Regions from separate parts of the Enterococcus malodoratus genome, predicted to be linked through region 1. Evidence: riboswitches for the same ligand, from Rfam matches in the RefSeq annotation. Region 1 holds a riboswitch; each other region holds the start of a gene.
What was found. Region 1 has a riboswitch for thiamine pyrophosphate ahead of thiW (energy coupling factor transporter S component ThiW). Riboswitches for the same ligand answer to the same signal wherever they lie in the genome.
Positions count from the first base shown of each region.

Region 2: it holds a riboswitch for thiamine pyrophosphate, as region 1 does, so the genes downstream of both, tenA (thiaminase II) here and thiW (energy coupling factor transporter S component ThiW) in region 1, are expected to answer to the same signal.
Region 3: it holds a riboswitch for thiamine pyrophosphate, as region 1 does, so the genes downstream of both, thiT (energy-coupled thiamine transporter ThiT) here and thiW (energy coupling factor transporter S component ThiW) in region 1, are expected to answer to the same signal.

Region 1 covers NZ_JAQDPG010000006.1:236,989-242,832, reverse strand. The annotation lists gene PGP85_RS11945 (helix-turn-helix domain-containing protein) at 1-1,381, shown strand, start outside; gene PGP85_RS11940 (nucleotide pyrophosphohydrolase) at 1,402-1,695, shown strand; gene gloA2 (SMU1112c/YaeR family gloxylase I-like metalloprotein) at 1,767-2,156, opposite strand; TPP riboswitch at 2,305-2,394, shown strand; gene thiW (energy coupling factor transporter S component ThiW) at 2,606-3,127, shown strand; gene PGP85_RS11925 (hydroxyethylthiazole kinase) at 3,124-3,942, shown strand; gene thiE (thiamine phosphate synthase) at 3,933-4,562, shown strand; gene thiD (bifunctional hydroxymethylpyrimidine kinase/phosphomethylpyrimidine kinase) at 4,559-5,377, shown strand; gene PGP85_RS11910 (winged helix-turn-helix transcriptional regulator) at 5,460-5,813, opposite strand.
Region 2 covers NZ_JAQDPG010000002.1:18,515-24,358, reverse strand. The annotation lists gene PGP85_RS03435 (TetR/AcrR family transcriptional regulator) at 1-295, opposite strand, end outside; gene ilvN (acetolactate synthase small subunit) at 305-805, opposite strand; gene ilvB (biosynthetic-type acetolactate synthase large subunit) at 798-2,477, opposite strand; gene tenA (thiaminase II) at 2,600-3,256, opposite strand; TPP riboswitch at 3,416-3,507, opposite strand; gene PGP85_RS03415 (DUF2268 domain-containing protein) at 3,569-4,480, opposite strand; gene PGP85_RS03410 (DUF2087 domain-containing protein) at 4,631-5,359, shown strand; gene PGP85_RS03405 (VOC family protein) at 5,388-5,825, shown strand.
Region 3 covers NZ_JAQDPG010000006.1:37,714-43,557, reverse strand. The annotation lists gene PGP85_RS10915 (TetR/AcrR family transcriptional regulator C-terminal domain-containing protein) at 1-211, shown strand, start outside; gene PGP85_RS10910 (2-hydroxyacid dehydrogenase family protein) at 214-1,182, opposite strand; gene PGP85_RS10905 (low molecular weight protein-tyrosine-phosphatase) at 1,236-1,694, shown strand; gene PGP85_RS10900 (hypothetical protein) at 1,767-2,129, shown strand; TPP riboswitch at 2,198-2,296, shown strand; gene thiT (energy-coupled thiamine transporter ThiT) at 2,346-2,942, shown strand; gene PGP85_RS10890 (hypothetical protein) at 2,981-3,751, opposite strand; gene PGP85_RS10885 (class A sortase) at 4,018-4,722, shown strand; gene PGP85_RS10880 (patatin-like phospholipase family protein) at 4,877-5,844, shown strand, end outside.

The DNA of each region.
Region 1 (5,844 bases):
CGAATTGATTAATGAAGGCCATACGAAATTTCAAATTAAGAAGACAAAAGGTCTCTATCGTTTAGTTATTGATAAAAAAGTCAGTCTGGGAAATCTGTATGCCAATATTTTAACTACCAATCCTGAATTTCAAATCATTGAAGAACTATTGTATGAGGAATGCGAAAACATCACGGCATTGGCTAAAAAGCTGTATCTCAGTTCATCAAATACGCAACGCTATTTAAAGAAAATCGAAAAGACATTGACTCAAGCAGGGATGGAGTTGTGCTACCGTCCGTTGCGGGTGGAAGGTGACGAGGGAGAGATTCGCAATTTTTATTTTCGCTTTTATAGCGAACGGCAAAATGCCTTTGAGAGTACCTTGCCTAAATTGCCCGCCAAGCATTATCACATCATTGAACGATATGTGCAGGATTTGGTTAAAATCAATCAGATTCATGAAAAATATATCTTTCAAAAACGCTTAGTCTACAATTTCTATATTAGTATTTGGCGAATTAAAAATGGGCATAGGTATCCTAAACAAGAATTACGAACGGCAGGATTTCGATTGCCGATGGAATTATCTTTTAAGGCATTGAAGCAGGCTGTCAGAGAGGCGACAGACCTTGTTTTGACGCCGGAAATAGTACGTGATGGTCTATGGTTAATCTTTTCTGATTCTATCGTATTCAGTACGCCCCATCGGGAACTTGCAATGAAGGACAATGAAAAATACCAGCAATTATTTACCCGCCATTATGAACTAGTGGAAAAATATAATGAAATGCTGGGTTATCATTTGGATAGACAAAGTAAAATCAATTTGGCAACTGTCCTATCAAATGATTTCTACCTTTACAATCCACAAGGGAGTTATGTGTGCTTGTTGCGGCGTAATCGAACTGTTTTTTTGTCCGAGGTTTCAAAAGTTTATAACTGCGGGCTGGAAAAAGTGAAGGCTTTGGTACAGAGGTTTGTTGATAAATACGAAATGTATCAGGAAGAAGACTTTGTACGAAACTATACTTACTTATTGATCACGACAGAAGAACAGAGTATGAGATGGTTGGCTAGCCAGGAACCTTTGCTGAAGATTCTGCTGTTATCTGATTTAACACCAACAGAAGAAAGCTTTTTAGCAAAGCAAATTTCTGATACGATCTATGGGAATTTAATGATCGTCAATTTTGAAAAATTATCTGGCGGCACTTTCCAATTACATAATGAGTTGAGGCATTATGACTGCTTGATTACGACGGGTTCCGCAGAAGGACTGCCGGTGGACTATCCAGTAGTTGTAATCGATCCTTTTCTGACAAGACAAAGTACACGTTGGATTCAAGAAATGATCAATGAGCTTGAAAAAAATCGCAACTTTGTTTCTATGGTAGAATAGTAGCGAAAGAAGGTTGACGTATGACTAGCATGGAAAAAATCAATCAATTTCGTGATGAACGAAACTGGCGTCCGTTTCATAACGAAAAAGATCTTGCTTTATCGATTTGTTTGGAATCTGCAGAGCTGTTAGAACTTTTCCAGTGGAAGGATTCTGAAGAAGCGCGCACGCAAACGGAACGTTTAAAAGAAGAATTGGCCGATGTACTGATCTATTCTTATATGATGGCGGATAATTTGGATTTTGATATTGATGAGATCATTAGTGAAAAATTAAAGAAAAATGCGATTAAATATCCTGTGGAAGAAGTATAAAAATTTCAGGAGTAGTTAAATGTCCCTTTCTAGAGTAGATGATTTTGCTCTAGAAAGGGATGTTTTTGCTATTATTCATGCAATTCTAGCGGAAGACCATCCGGATCAAAGAAAAAAGTCATCCTCTCGCCTGTGAAATCATCGGTTCTCAAAGGCTCGCAGTCGATTCCGTGGCTGTTTAAATAAGCGATGGTGGCTTCGATATCCTCTGTTTTAAATGCCAAGTGGCGCAAACCGGCTGCTTCAGGAAAACTGGGACGCTTTGGCGGATTTTGTACAGCAAAGATTTCTAGTTCCGCATCGTTTAACTGTAAATCTAGTTTGTAGTCTTGACGTTCCGGACGGAAATTTTCGCGAATGATCGGCAAACCGAGTACAGTAACATAGAAGTGCTTCGCTTTTTGATAGTCAGAAACAATGATGGCGATATGATGGATCGCCGAAAAATCTGGTTTAGACATAAAAACATCCTCTCTATTTTCTCTAAGTATAAAGGATGTTTGAAAATTTTCTAACACAAAGAAGTGATCTAGCAAAATAATCCGTGTTTGTTTTCTCCGTATACGCTAGTTGAATTAAAAAAAGTATGTTATACTCCAAGCAATTGAAGAGAAACATTTGGGGTGCTGTTTAGCTGAGATTATACCCATTGAACCTGATGCAGTTAAGACTGTCGCAGGGAAATGTAGCTAGTTAACTAATCGTACCCGACCAGTTTATTTTGGTTGGGTTTTTCTGTCTTTTCAGACACTCTTTTTTGCCGATTTCATTTTAATCAGGTTATGGCGAAGTGATTTATTTTTGCAGCATGGATTAGTGAAAAGGTATGCGGATAAAGATCATTCAAATTTACGTTAGCTAATTTTGGATGTCTGTTGCGCATTTCTCTAATAAAGGGAGGGTATTTGTCGTGGAGAAAAATAAAATCCACAAATTAACATTACTGGCTTTAATGGTTGCGTTGGATGTTGTTCTGTCACCACTAATGCGAATCGAAGGGATGGCACCGATGTCCAGTGTCATGAATATTATCGCTGGAGTATTGTTGGGGCCAATCTATGGAACTGCGATGGCATTCGTTTGTGCTTTGATTCGGATGACGATGTTGGGCATTCCGCCGTTAGCTTTAACCGGTGCAGTATTTGGGGCATTTTTTGCGGGACTATTTTATCGTTTGGGAAAAAGGCTGGTCTGGTCGATGATAGGTGAAATTGTGGGCACAGGGATTATCGGCTCACTATTGTCGTATCCTGTGATGGTCTGGTTCACCGGGAGTCAAAGTGATTTGTATTGGTTGATTTACACCCCAAGATTTATCGGTGCGGCTTTGATTGGTTCGGCAATTGCCTTTGTCGTGTTGGTTAAGCTGCAGGAGACGACGATTTTTAAACGTTGGCAGCGCTTATTTTTGAGTGAGAGGATGTTTGGATGATCAAAACGAATTTTTCAAAAGTATTTCCGTTAGAGAATGCGCCATTAGTTCATTGTATAACGAATGAGGTGACTTGCGAAACACTGGCGAATGCCTTGCTGTATGTAGGCGCAAAGCCGATCATGGCCTCGGATACAAGAGAGTTCAAAGAGTTGTTTCAGCAGACAGACAGTTTGCTGTTGAATCTTGGTCATTTGTCGGAAGAACGGCAAAAAAGTTTGGTAGCCGCTAGTAAACTAGCCAAAAAACTACAAAAGCCTACAGTTATTGATCTCGTTGGATACGGTGTTAGCCAGGTTCGCGATCAGGTCGGACGCTGGCTAGTCGCAGAACGACCAACTGTGGTGAAGGGAAATATTTCTGAGTTGCGGAATTTTTGCGGATTGCCGAGCTATGCTCGAGGAGTAGACGGCAGTGTATTAGATCAAAGTGAGACAGCTATAGAAGAGCTATCAGAAGCAATGCAGAAATTAACAGCGACCTATCCAAATACGATTTTTTTAGCCACTGGCAGTCAAGATATTATCGTTGATCAAAAGCGTATTTGGTGTTTGAAGAACGGGGTGCCAGCATTAGATCGTTTTACTGGAACAGGCGATATCGTCGGAGCATTGATCGCGGCTCTGTTAGGGAATGGAGTGAGTGCGGCAGATGCAGCTGTTACGGCGGTCAGCTATTTTAATCTTTGCGGAGAGCAAGCAGGAGACCTGATTGGCTTGGCCGCATTCCGTCAGGAAACGTTGAACCAACTGTCGATTCTGATGGAAAAAAATTGGTGGACTGCGGTGAAGGGATGGGAAAAACAATGGACTTAACGTTATATCTTGTGACTGGACGTTATGATTTTAACGAGGCAGAATTTTTATCGGTGATTGATGCGGCTTGTAAAAATGGTGTGACACTTGTTCAATTACGAGAAAAAGAATTAGTGGCAGGAAAATTTTATGATTTGGCTTTACAGGTAAAAGCAATCACGGATCGGTATCAGATACCATTGATCATCAATGACCGAGTGGATATTTGTTTGGCAGTTGATGCGGCAGGTGTCCATATCGGAGATGATGAACTGCCGGTAGAGATCGTCCGAGCTATGATCGGCCCAGAAAAAATATTGGGCGTTTCAGCAAAGACCGTGGAACGAGGATTGGAAGCCGAAGAAGCGGGTGCAGATTATTTGGGTATCGGAGCAATTTTTTCAACGAAAACCAAGGATACTGCATTGACTTCGATTGAAACCTTGAAAGCTATCAATGAGGCTGTAAGGATTCCAAGTGTTGTGATCGGCGGGATTAAAGAAGACAATTTGATCGATTTTTGCGGAACGGGCATCGCAGGTGTTTCGATCGTTAGTGAGATCATGCGGGCGAAGGATGTCGGGGAAAAGGTTCGCCATTTAAAACAAAAAATCGAAGAAGTATTGGAGGAACAAAAATGATCAATGCAACACCTCAAGTCGTAACGATCGCCGGCTCTGATTCCGGCGGCGGAGCAGGAATCCAAGCAGATTTAAAAACCTTCCAAGCGCGAAAAGCTTTTGGCATGAGTATTATCGTGGCACTGACGTCGCAAAATACCTATGGCGTGCAAGATAGCATGGCGATTCCAAGTGCCTTTATTGAAGAGCAGTTTGATTCATTAGCAGCAGATTTTGCGATTGGAGCTGCAAAGACAGGGATGCTGGCAGACGTGGAACGGGTAGAAACAGTGGTTAAGAAGCTAAAAGAAGTCGACTTTGGCCCGCTAGTTGTTGACCCAGTAATGGTGGCAAAGGGCGGCCATCACTTGCTGCAAAGTGATGCCGTGAAAACCATCAATGAACAATTATTACCGTTAGCCACGATCGTTACACCGAATTTGCCAGAGGCAGAAGTGATCATTGGGCAGCGGATCGTTACAGACCAGGAAATGATTGATGCAGCCAAAAAATTACAGGTCTTAGGAACAAAAAATGTCGTCGTTAAAGGCGGACATAGCCAAAACGAAGAGGCAGCGGACTTTGTCTTATTGGCATCGGGAGAAAGTTTTTGGATGAGTGCTCCAAGAGTTGTTACAGCTAATACACATGGAACGGGTGATACTTTTTCGGCGTGTATAGCGGCTGAATTAGCCAAAGGGGTGGAATTAAAAGAGGCGATCATTATTGGAAAGAAATTTATCCAAGCAGCGATCAGCCAACCAATTTTCGTCGGTCATGGACATGGACCAACCAATCATTGGGCAAAAATGACAGATGATATCGTGATCAAATAAAAAAGAAGTTGGGCATGTAAAGCGAGTGCGAATAGTTAGATCAAAAATCTAACTATTCGCACTTCAATGTCTCAACTTCTTTTTAGTTTGCTTTCAAACAAATATCTTGTCCCTGTTCTTGTAAGTGGGAGACATGCTGCTCGCCCCAACTGCATAGACTATCTAAAATATCTGAAAGACTGCGGCCGTAGTCGCTTAATGAATATTCGACTTTCGGTGGGACTTGCTGATAGACTTTGCGATCAATGATATTGTCGTCTTCTAATTCCCGCAGCTGTTGTGTCAGCATTTTTTGGCTGATCCCTGTAATTCCGCGTTTCAAATCACTGGGACGCATTGGTCCATGACGAAGGTTACAAAGAATAATGGGTTTCCATTTTCCGCCGATAACATCCATTGTTGCTTCGACACCAATCATATATGCACGATTCTCCAAAAAAATTCCTCCTAAAAACATTGATATGATC
Region 2 (5,844 bases), on a different contig from region 1:
AGAATCGAACAATTTCTGGTGTTACCTGTTCAAAATAGTCCGCCATAATTACACGCAGATCCTTCGCTAAATCCCATTGAAACTGGTCAGAAATACCACTGCTTGCTGAAGGAATCCAATCTGCTTCTCGTAATGTCGCCAGCAATAATTCTTTTTTACTGCCAAATTGGCGAAACAGCGTGGCTTCATTGACATTAGCTTCTTTTGCGATATCCTTCGTCGTCATATCGCTGTAGCCTTTTTCCACGATCAGTTTCTTTGTCGCGGCCATAATATTGGTCCGAGTATTTTTCATACAACTATTTTACTCCTTTGTAAGACTAGAAATTGCCACACTCCCGCCGCGAATTACTTCAAATTCCTTTGAGACAAACTCGTGAATACAGTCGATCAACTCATTATTTTCTTTCTCACTAACGATACTCTCAATCAGGAGTTCCTCGTCAGATTGATCAATCATCGAAAAGCTGCGATCTTTTTGTATTAAAGCCAGTTTCTTTTTTATTTTTTCGGAATAATTAAGCTTTAGATACATGACTTCTTTGGCATGAATCGGGATAGTTGTATAATCGATCACCTGAATCACTTCAATCATATTACGAAGCTGGTGTTTAACCTGTTCAAAGGTTCGATCATCGCTGTAGAGACTAATCGTCATGCGCGAGGTATCCGCAGATTCTGTTTCTCCGACAGTTAAACTATTTAAATTATACAATTTTCCTGAAAATAATCCAGAAACCCTTGCCAATACCCCTATTTCATTTTCAACATACACACTCAACCATCTCTGTTCAGTTTTACTCATAAATAATCATTTCCTTTAAACTTTGACCCGGTGCAACAATCGGCAGAACTTTTTGCTCTGTCTCCAGCATGAATTCCAAAACCACTGTTTTTTCTTTGACCGCTTTCGCTTGATTGAAGGCTCCATCAATTTCTTCTATTCTGGTTATTCTATGACCTTCAGCGCCATAACTGTGGGCTAACGCAACGAAATCAGGAACATACTGTGACGTCTCCTTTTTTAGCATGGTATAAGAATAGCGTTTATCATAGAACATCTCTTGCCATTGTCTGACATTGCCCAAGCAGCCATTGTTGAAAATACAAACAATGATTGGAATTTTTTCCAGCATTGTCGTGGCAAGTTCTTGCAGATTCATTTGAAATCCGCCATCGCCAGTGATCGTTAGAACATCCATTCCTGGATTTCCTAATTTTGCTCCGATGGAAGCGGGAAAACCGAATCCCATTGTCCCTAACCCGCCTGAAGTCAATAATTGTCTATCTTTAGTCACTTCAAGAAATTGCGTCGTCCAAAGTTGATTCTGCCCTACATCGGTTACAACGATGGCGTTTGTAAAATGTTGATTGATTTTCTTGATAATGATTTCTGGTGTCAATCCTTTTTCTTTCATGTGAACTGGAACGGATCCGTCCATTTTTTTTACTTCTTGCAGCCAGCAATTGTGATCCTTAACATTCAGCGATTCGGTGATCTTTGGTAAAACAGTTTTTATATTGCCGACCATTCTGATAGAAGCATCCACGTTTTTGTCTATGATCGCAGGATCAATATCCAGATGAATCAGCTTAGCTGAACGACAGAAGTTCGCTGGATTTCCTGTCACACGGTCGTTCAAACGCGTGCCAAGAGCAAAGAGGACATCACTATTTATGATTGCTTGATTTGCGGCATAGCTTCCATGAATTCCTACGTTGCCAATGTAACTTGGATGGTTACTAGGCAGCGCACCTTTTCCCATGATCGTAGTAACAACGGGGATTCCGCTTTTTTCAACAAAATCCATTAATTCTTTGTGGGCCTTTCCACGATGCACACCGCCTCCAACGAGTAGGACTGGCTTTTTTGCATTGTTTAATAGTTCAACAACAGATTTGATTTCACTGGTCGGGATTTCCTGTATTTTCTGACCGCCGCGAATCGTGACCTTTTCTGGATATTCTTCTGAACCAAGCTCTTGTTGAACGTTTTTAGGGATATCTACCACAACGACTCCCGGTTTTCCTGATTGTGCGATCACAAAGGCCTTTTTCAGAATTGTGCCCAGTTCCACTCTTTTTTTGACAGTAACCGCATATTTGGCAATTGATCGGCTGATTCCAACCATATCGACCTCTTGAAAAGCGTCCTTCCCAATCAGATGTGTCGAAACCTGTCCGGTAATACAAACCAAAGGTGAAGAATCATACCCGGCTGTCGCAATTCCTGTGATTAAGTTAGTCGCCCCCGGTCCACTTGTGACCATACAAACGCCGACTTTTCCTGTTGAACGGGCATAACCATCAGCGGCATGGATCAGTCCCTGCTCATGCCTTGGCAATACTACTCGAAATTCTTCCCGCTGATAAAGTGCATCAAACAAATCAATCGCCTGTCCGCCTGGATATGCGAAACAAACTTCAACCTTCTCATTTACTAATGCCTTAACAACCAATTCAGCTCCCGAAATCATTTTACACGCCTCCTAATTAATGCAAGTGATTACTTGCATTCTATCATAGAACCGTCATTCTCTGTCAATTACTTTTTATAAAAAGAAAAAAGACCGTTCCTATTCGAACGATCTTTTTCGATCTACCATTTTTCTAACTTCGCAGCCATTTCCCAAAATGCGTATTCCATTTTACTGCTGATCACAAAAGCGTCGATCATTTTTTGCTGCTCCTCTTTTGGACTTTCCTCGTATAAACGATCTAAGAGAGCACGTTCCTTTTTGATCCCTTCAGCAGCGTCTTCACCAGCATAGGTTTCGATCCATCGCCGATACAGAGGGTGCGGTGAACCCGACTCAATTAGGCGAACACCAATCTCTTGATAAAGCCACGCACACGGCAGCATTCCCGCAAAAGCCGTATTTGCCGTGCCGTCGATCAGTTGCCGATACATATGAGAAACATAGTGATAAGCCGTTGGCGCAATTGGTGTTTCCTGAATTTCTTTTTCGTCAATCGCTAATTCTGAAAAGAATTCCTCCCGAATGGCCATCTCGCCTAACTTAAGATGTTCCGCATTTTCTCGCAATTGTGCCTGAACCTCTTCGTCCTTCGTCTGTTCTGCGATATAGCTATAAAGCTTGCTAAAATGTTCAAGGTAATAACGATCTTGCAGCAAATAATAGCGGAAAATCTCCGGTGCTAAATCTCCCGTCGCTAGTGATTGAACAAAGGGATGCTCAAAACTCGCCTCCCAATAATATGCCGCTTCTTTTCTTGCCAATTCTGTAAATGTCATGCCTATTCTCCCTTCTTAAAACCTATCAAAAACAAACAACTACTTTTTAATGCAACATAAAAAACCTCCTTGATTCTTAGTAGAATGAGCAGGAGGCTCTATGCCTAAAATAGACAGACAATAAGAAAACCCGGCCACAAATAAGCGGTCGGGTACAAATTTCTTAACATTACACATTCCCTGCGCCAGTCCTAACTGTTTCAGGTTCAATGGGTATAATCTCAGCTTCAAAAGCACCCCTAGTGTCATTCAATTGATAAAAGTATAGCATACCTATTTATAAAAAACGACTGCTATTTAACCGGTCGCGGATTATTCATCAAATATTCTTGATTCTTTTACGATTGTTTTACTAGGAGTCACAGTTGCTTCTGCGATTGTTTTGCCTGTATTTTTAAGATACGCTTTTACCAAATGATAGCCGATCGTATAGCCGGCATTTCTTGAAAGACCGACTGGTTGATATCCCTGCTCCTTCGCGACTTCATCGCCATACATATAAGCCGATACCTGATCAAATCCTCTGGCCTCACGCCCATTTTTCATTACTTCGATCGTATATGCCAGTTCTTCCGCATCGTATTCCTGCACCCACGGCCCGCGCTGATCAACTCCATATAAATCTTCCGCAAAAACTTCGGCTAACCCTTCAATAACTAAATAATCCTCCACGCTGACATCTCCATGATTGAAGGGTTCATAGGTAAAACGAACATTATGATTGAACTCATGAGCCAAGGCTGATTTCAATCTTGTTTGATTAAAGTCATTCGGGACGACTAGCAGCATAATATATCCCGGTATCCCGCCAAATCCGCTATACCCTTCACTTGCCATCAATACACCGTTTTCCGGATCACCTAATAAAATGTTCACGATAAACTCATCGACTGGAATCTGATAGCCGATCTCACTAAAACGTTGCGCACTTTCTTTGAACACTTGCTGATACTCGGAAAAGATATTGGTTCTTCTTAATGCTTCAATTTTTGTTTCAATCAAATCAATACTTTTGCGCGGTGTCCAAATTCCCATCATTTCTGACGCCATCACCACATCGTATCCCCCTGGTGTTTTCGGAAAAAGCGGTGCATTTAAATACTGCCACATTCCTTCCAGCGGCTGCATCATTTCATAACGAAACACATTCTCGTCGACAGATTCGCGAAGACATTTTTGATAAAACGCCAACGAATCAACGAGCGTTACCTTAAATTCGTTCATAGTCATCTCCCCCTTCTCTTTCATCATAAAGGTTGACGCCGCGTGAAGGTCAAGGAAAAAAGAGAAAAAACGGCTTAATCAAATACCAATATCGCAATCGTATTTGCAAACGTTTTATAATTATGTTAGCATTTATTCAGGAGGGATATTATGGAAAATGAATTGAAGATTGAAGAGATTAAAAAGGGCTATTCAAAAAAAGGCGATTTTCTTTTTCAATGTTTGTATTGCGATCAAACGTTTGATGATCGTTTCGTGTATCCAATCAATGGCTCAAACAGTCAGATGGCACGGGCTGAAGGCGCGATAATCTATCATTTAAAACATGAACATGATGGTTCCTTTAACGCGCTGCTGAACCTCGATAAAAATCAAACGGGTTTAAGCGATACGCAAAAGAACTTTTTGAACTTGTTTTCTAAAGGAATCGATGATCAAGAAATCGCGGAGCAGCTGAACATCACAACTTCCGCTGTAAGAAATCACCGCTTTAAATTTAAGGAGAAGAAGCGTCAGGCAAAAATTCTATTGGCCCTGCTAGAGTCGATCGATGAAAAGGAACAGAGTAATTTTGCCGCGAACTCTTTAATTGATTCCGATGAACGATTTGTATCCACTAAAAAGGAAAGAGAAAAAGTCTTCAATGTTTTTCTTGACGAACAAGGAAGAGCCACACAAATTCCAAAAAAAGAAAAGAAACGGATTATTCTGATTCAAAAATTGGCCGAAAATTTTGTTCCTGAAAGGCACTATACAGAAAAGGAAATCAATGCGATCATTTCTGAAATGTTCACAGATTATGTGACGATCAGACGTTATCTCATCGAATATGGAATCTTGGGTCGAACCGTAGATGGAACGACTTATTGGAAAATATAATAGGATTTTTTAGAAAGGCGGATTAGGAATGGTATTACCGATGAAGATCGATCATATGCAAGTTACAGTGAGAGATATTAATGAAGTTGAGTCATTTTACGATGGGCTGATGGAAGCTTTAGGTTTTGATTTGAAGAAAAAAATCAAGGTTTATTTAGCAGAATTGGATATGAATGTCATCGAATACCTCGACGGCTCCTATGATTTCGGCATCTGTTCCGCGCTGAAACCTTTTGAAAACGACACTGTACATCGAAGAAAACCTGGAGCGATCCATCATATCGCCTTTAGAGCCTCCTCCATAACCGAAGTTGATCGTATCTATCAAAAAGTTCTTGAGCTCGGCGCTGAAATTTTGGATGAACCACAGATTTTCCCTCAGCATGGTCCCAACTACTATGCCGTTTTTTTCAATGATCCAGACGGAATTAAATATGAGATTGTGAATAATGATGATCATTGTTGAACAAAAAAAGTCAGCACTC
Region 3 (5,844 bases), 200 kb from region 1:
TGAGGTTGATCAAGAAGGTGAGCTCTCGCAAACTGACAAGGAATTTTATGCCCGCTTCTTGGCCCATGGCTGCGGCGGAATTTTGATCGACTGGTTACTAGCCGGAGCGGATCAACCGCCAATTACAATTGCGGCACAATTATTTCGTTTTGCTAAGGACATCGAGTTTTTTGCTTATCGCTTATATGAAAAAGACTGGAACGAGCGTTAAGCTCAGTCCAGTCCATTTACGATATATTTGATTGGTTGTTGATTGATTAAGGCAATCGCATTTTTCACAACGATTGCGGCCATTTGGTCGCGTGCTTCTACACTGGCATTACCGATATGCGGAGTCAAGATGACGTTCGGCAGCTCTTTCAACCCTTCAGTAACCTTGGGTTCGAACTCATAGACGTCCAAAGCGGCACCGGTAAGCTGCTGGTTTTTTAAGGCTTGAAGCAGATCACTCTCATTGATTAGAGGTCCGCGTGCGGCATTGATCAAAAGGGCACTGTCTTTCATTTGTTTAAACGCATCGCTGGTCAATAAATGATGGGTGTCCTCGGTTAACGGCGCGTGCAACGTTAAGATATCTGCTTGTTGGATCACTTCAGCCTGTGAATAATAGGTTGCCTGTAATTTTTCTTCTAGTTCAGAAGTTAATGGGTGACGCTGGTTGTAAATGATCTTCATGCCAAAGGCGTTCATCATTTGCGCCAAGGCTTGACCGATCTTTCCCATGCCGATAATTCCCAAAGTTTTATCTTTCAGTTCATGACCTAAGAAAAATAATGGAGCCCATCCGTCAAAGCCTTTGCCGTGCATCAAATGATCCCCTTCAACGATGCGGCGAGATAAGGCGATGATCAAACCAGCGGTCAATTCCGCTGTCGCATTGGTAGAGACTATGGGTGTATTTGTTACATAGATTTTCCGCTCTTTTGCATAAGCGCTATCGATATTGTTGAAGCCTGCTCCGAAGTTCGCGATCAGTTTCAATTTTGGTGCGGCATCGATGACATCACGATCGACTTGGGTTGAAAGCGGACAAATTAAAACTTCACAATCAGCGACGTTTTCGATCAATTCTTCTTTCGAAATCAACCCGTCGCCTTCATAGACCTTATATTCAAGCGCTGCTTCTTTTAATAATTTTGTGCCAAGCTCAGGCAGTTTGGCGGAAAGATAAATTCTACTCATTTACGATCCCTCGTTTCATTTCGATAAATTGACTATAGCACAGGAGGAATGACATGAAAAAGATTCTATTTGTTTGTATGGGAAATATTTGCCGTTCACCGATGGCCGAAGCGGTTTTTCGGGATGCCTTCCAAAAGCGGCAGGATGATAATTTCCAAGTTGATTCAGCGGCCACGAGTCGTTGGGAGGTTGGAAATCCACCCCATCGCGGAACACAGAAACTGCTATCGCAGCATCACATTTCGACCAAAGGAATGCGTGCCCGGCAAGTGACCACCGAAGATTTTTATAATGCCGATTTTATCATCGGGATGGATCAAGAAAATGTCAGCGATCTTCAAGCGATAGCCCCAGATGGCACTGAGAACAAAATCTATTTGTACTTAGACCTTGTTCCCGGTCATACGGGAGAAAGCATCCCTGATCCATGGTATACCGGTAATTTTGAAGAAACCTACGATTTAATTCAAAAAGGTTTAAACGAATGGTTAACTTTTCTGGAAAAGGACTAGATTCCTTGTTTTTTCCCAGAAATTTAAGTAAAATCAAACTACGCAACCATGCTCTTGATAGGAGGAAGCTGAATGACTAAAAACGAGAAGCCTAAAAAGAATTTAATTAAGCTGTTTTCGAATTCATCGTATCGTTTCATCTCGGATTTTTTGAATGATTCTGCTGAAAAACGTGCCCAAGAGCAAGCTAACGAGAACATTTTTCTCAAACTGAAGATGGCGGCTCTGCAAAATAGTTTAGTAGTCATTCAAGTGCAAGACGAAAAAGATGAAGAAAAATTTCAAACGATCTCAGGGTGGCTGCCTAAAGTAGTGACCAATGATTCTATCGTTATTCGGACCCAAGAGAATCAACTGGTCATGTTGACAATTGATCGGATCAAAAAGGTGACGACCTTATCGCCAAGCGGTGATCAGGAAAGTATCTCACGATAAAAGTACTTTATACATTTACGAGTGATCAGACATCTGGTATACTCTGAATGTACTAAAAATAGAATAATACTTTCGCAAAGGGGAGCCCTCGGGCTGAGATTGAGATTACTCTAAACCCTAGTACCTGTTTCGGTTATTCGAGCGTAGGAATTGTGATGAAGTAATGATAGTTACTTCTCCTTTGTGGACTGTATGTTCAAAAGGAGGAGTTTTTTTATGAGTAAAACCAACAAAACAAGAATCATGATCGAAGGGACAATCGTGGCAGCATTGGCTTTCATGCTTTCATTGATCCCAACAACGATCGGCAGCAGCTTTACGGTATCATTAGGAATGATCCCGATGGTCCTATTCGCATTGCGGCGTGGAGTAAAACCAGCGTTGCTATCGGCCTTTATCTGGGGAATCTTGCATTTTCCAGCGGGGGATGTTTATTTTTTGAGTGTCATTCAAGTATTAATTGAATACCCGATCGCATTTACCTTTGCTGGATTTGCCGGAGTATATGCCAAAAAAGTTCAGCAAGCAATACTTGCCGACGACATGCAGGCCGCACGAAAAAATATCGTCTATGGGACCTTCGTTGGAACGGGCGCCAAATTCTTTTGGCATTTTATCGCCGGTGTCGTTTTTTGGGGCAGTTATGCATTGTGGGGCATGAATCCTTGGATCTTTTCATTTGTGATGAACGGTGCCAGCGGTTTGGCAACAGCAATTGTGACAGCGATTGTCGCCGTATTGGTAGCTGAAAAGGTACCACAATTGTATTTGCCGAAGGACGGTAATCTAATTCAAAAACGAAGTCACCAATAAAGAAAAAGCATTTGTCCCAAACGGGACAAATGCTTTTTTTAACGGAATGAGAAGACAGGGTCATCATTCTCCACATCCAAAGACCAAAGCTGTTTGGATGTGTCGTAAGTGATCTCTGCGATCTGTTGTTCCTTCTTATAGTTTTTCGGACTGCGCCGCCATCCCTTTTCATCCGATAAAAAGATGGGGATGTGGTAGATTTTATTTTTTAGTTCAGACTGGTCGAGGCAAAAGATTGCACCCTCTTGCAAGATCGGATATAATTCCTTCAACAGTTCGCCGTCAAGCGGTGCAACGGAAGAACCTTTACGGAAAAACGAGCGGCGATCATTGACTTTTTCCAGAACGATGCGAGTCAACTTGCTGGCAAGGATGCGGTAAAATTCATCCAAGTAGCGATAATAAACACGCATAGTTTCATTGCCTAAATTGAAATATACAAAGTTGTTTTGTAATTTATAGAAAAAGGGAGAATGCAGATGCGTCCGCATATGCCCAAAATAAAGCAATTCTGATATTTCTAATGGTGTTAACTCTTTCAACATCGCGAGATCATTAAAGTCGATCCACTTCGTTCCTTTTGACTGAGTGAAGACTTTGTTGTTAAAAAATTGTTGGACTTGTTCAGGACTATTTACGACCTTTAAGCCGGTATGCGGTTCATATTCTCCAGCTTCTGCGACAGGGTCTAGCAATAACAAATGTTTAGGGTGATGGACAATTCCGTCAACAAAATCGTTGGGTGAAAAACCTTTTGAGAGTACCGCATTACTTGTGGAATCGATATATGCAAATAACGTATCTGGCACAAATTTTCACCCTTTCTAATAGTCGTCACAATCATTTTAACTCAATAATAAAAAAAAAGCTCGTATCTTTTATTTTAAAATTAGATTACAAATGCCTTAAAAACTGCAACATTGAAGGCCCTTTTTAACATTTAAAATCATTTTAATAAATAACGACTTCTTAATGCATTTATTTCTTTTTTTAATTTTTTTCTATTAAGTGAATGTAGTGTCACTTAATAGAAAAGAGTATGATATGATTGATGCGAGAGCGCAGGAGGTTTGGGATGAAGAAAAAAAGAAATTGGCTGATAAATATTTTTCTTTTCTTATTACTATTAGTAGGGTTAGCTTTGATTTTTAACAATCAAATCAAATATTTTTTGATGCAGTATAATGGTGATCGTTATGCCGTCGCGAAAATGGATCGCACGGAGATCGATAAAAATCTGCAAAAAGACGCATCTTTTGATTTTGATGCGGTACAGCCGGCTAGTACGGAAGCAGTTTTACAAGCACAGTTAGACAATAAACGCTTACCTGTGATTGGCGGGATCGCGATTCCGTCTGTAGAAGTAAATTTACCGATTTTTAAAGGACTATCTAATGAGGTTCTTCTATATGGTGCGGGCACTTTGGCGCCAGATCAAAAAATGGGTGAAGGCAATTATGCTCTGGCAAGTCATCGTGCCGATCGTCCAGGACTTTTGTTTACTCCGCTTGAAGGGGTAAAAGAAGGTGATTTGATCTATCTGACCGATCTGCATAATATCTATACGTACAAAACAACGCTAAAGGTTCGGGTTCAACCGACAGAAGTGAAGTATTTAGATGTCCATCCGGACAAACAGCAAGTCACTCTGATCACTTGCGGCGAGATCGAAGGTGTGACGCGGATCATCGTGCAAGGGGATTTAGTTGCTATGACCTCTGTCAACAACGCGACAGACACGATGCGCAAGGCTTTTGAAATGGAACAGCGAACATATTAATTTTAGCGGTGACAGAGGCGAGTCATTTCTGCCCTGCTTTTACTCAAAAAACTTCAAGGCCTGCCTTGGAGTTTTTTGTTGCGGGAAAATTTCTGCTATACTGGAACAAACATGCTGAATTTATTTGATAGAGGACAAATCAAGGGAGGAAGCGATGGAGTTAAAAAGAATTTTTGTCTCGGATTTGCTGGCGTCTTGGAAAAAATTTCAACAGACACAGTTGCTGTTTCCTTTCTATCCATCTCATGGACAGGCTCGCTCAGAGTTTTTAGCGGCGGTTAAGCGTGGAGAAGGATTTTGGCTGCAACGTAAATCCCAATGGCTGTTAGTAGATAAAATAGATAAGGATAATACATGGCAAATTAATAATTTGCTGATCTCACTGAATCTTGGCTGGCAGACAGCCTTTTTATTGTTAGAAAATGCTGCTCGTCAAAAATTCAAACGAGCATTATATTTGAAACTTGAGGCTAATTTGATTTTGCAGCAATGGTTAATTGACCAAGGTTATCAACTCTTAGATGGACTTTGGCAAAAAGAATTGGTTTACCACACAGGTTTGGTCTTAGGCGGCGGCGGTGCCCGAGGTGCTTATCAAATTGGTGTTTGGAAGGCTTTATTGGAGAAAAACATTCAATTCGAGGTGATCACAGGAACCTCGGTTGGCGGGTTAAATGGTGCGTTGATCGCACAAGGTGATTACAATCAAGCCTTGGCATTGTGGGAAGAAATCGAGACCGATAAAGTCTTGGATATCACCTTCAAAGAAGTGGAAGAGCTGGATTTTTCAGCTCAAGTGGATCAACTGCGTACGTTTATTAAAGTCTCTTTGCAGCAACGGGGTGTCTCTTCAGAGCCGCTTAGAGGGTTATTAGAAGAACGTTTAGATGAACCAAAAATTCAAACAGGCTGTCCGTTTTACGTTGTCACGACGAAAGTGCCAGCTTTCCAAGAAGTGATTGTCTCACTCAATGAATGTCCGGCAGAAGAAATTATCGATTGGCTGTTAGCCTCTGCTGCTTTTTTCCCAATGATGGCGATGGCAAAAATTAAGGATGATTATTATGTAGATGGCGGCTACCGCAACAATTTGCCGGTCGATATCGCCTTGCAAAAACCGAT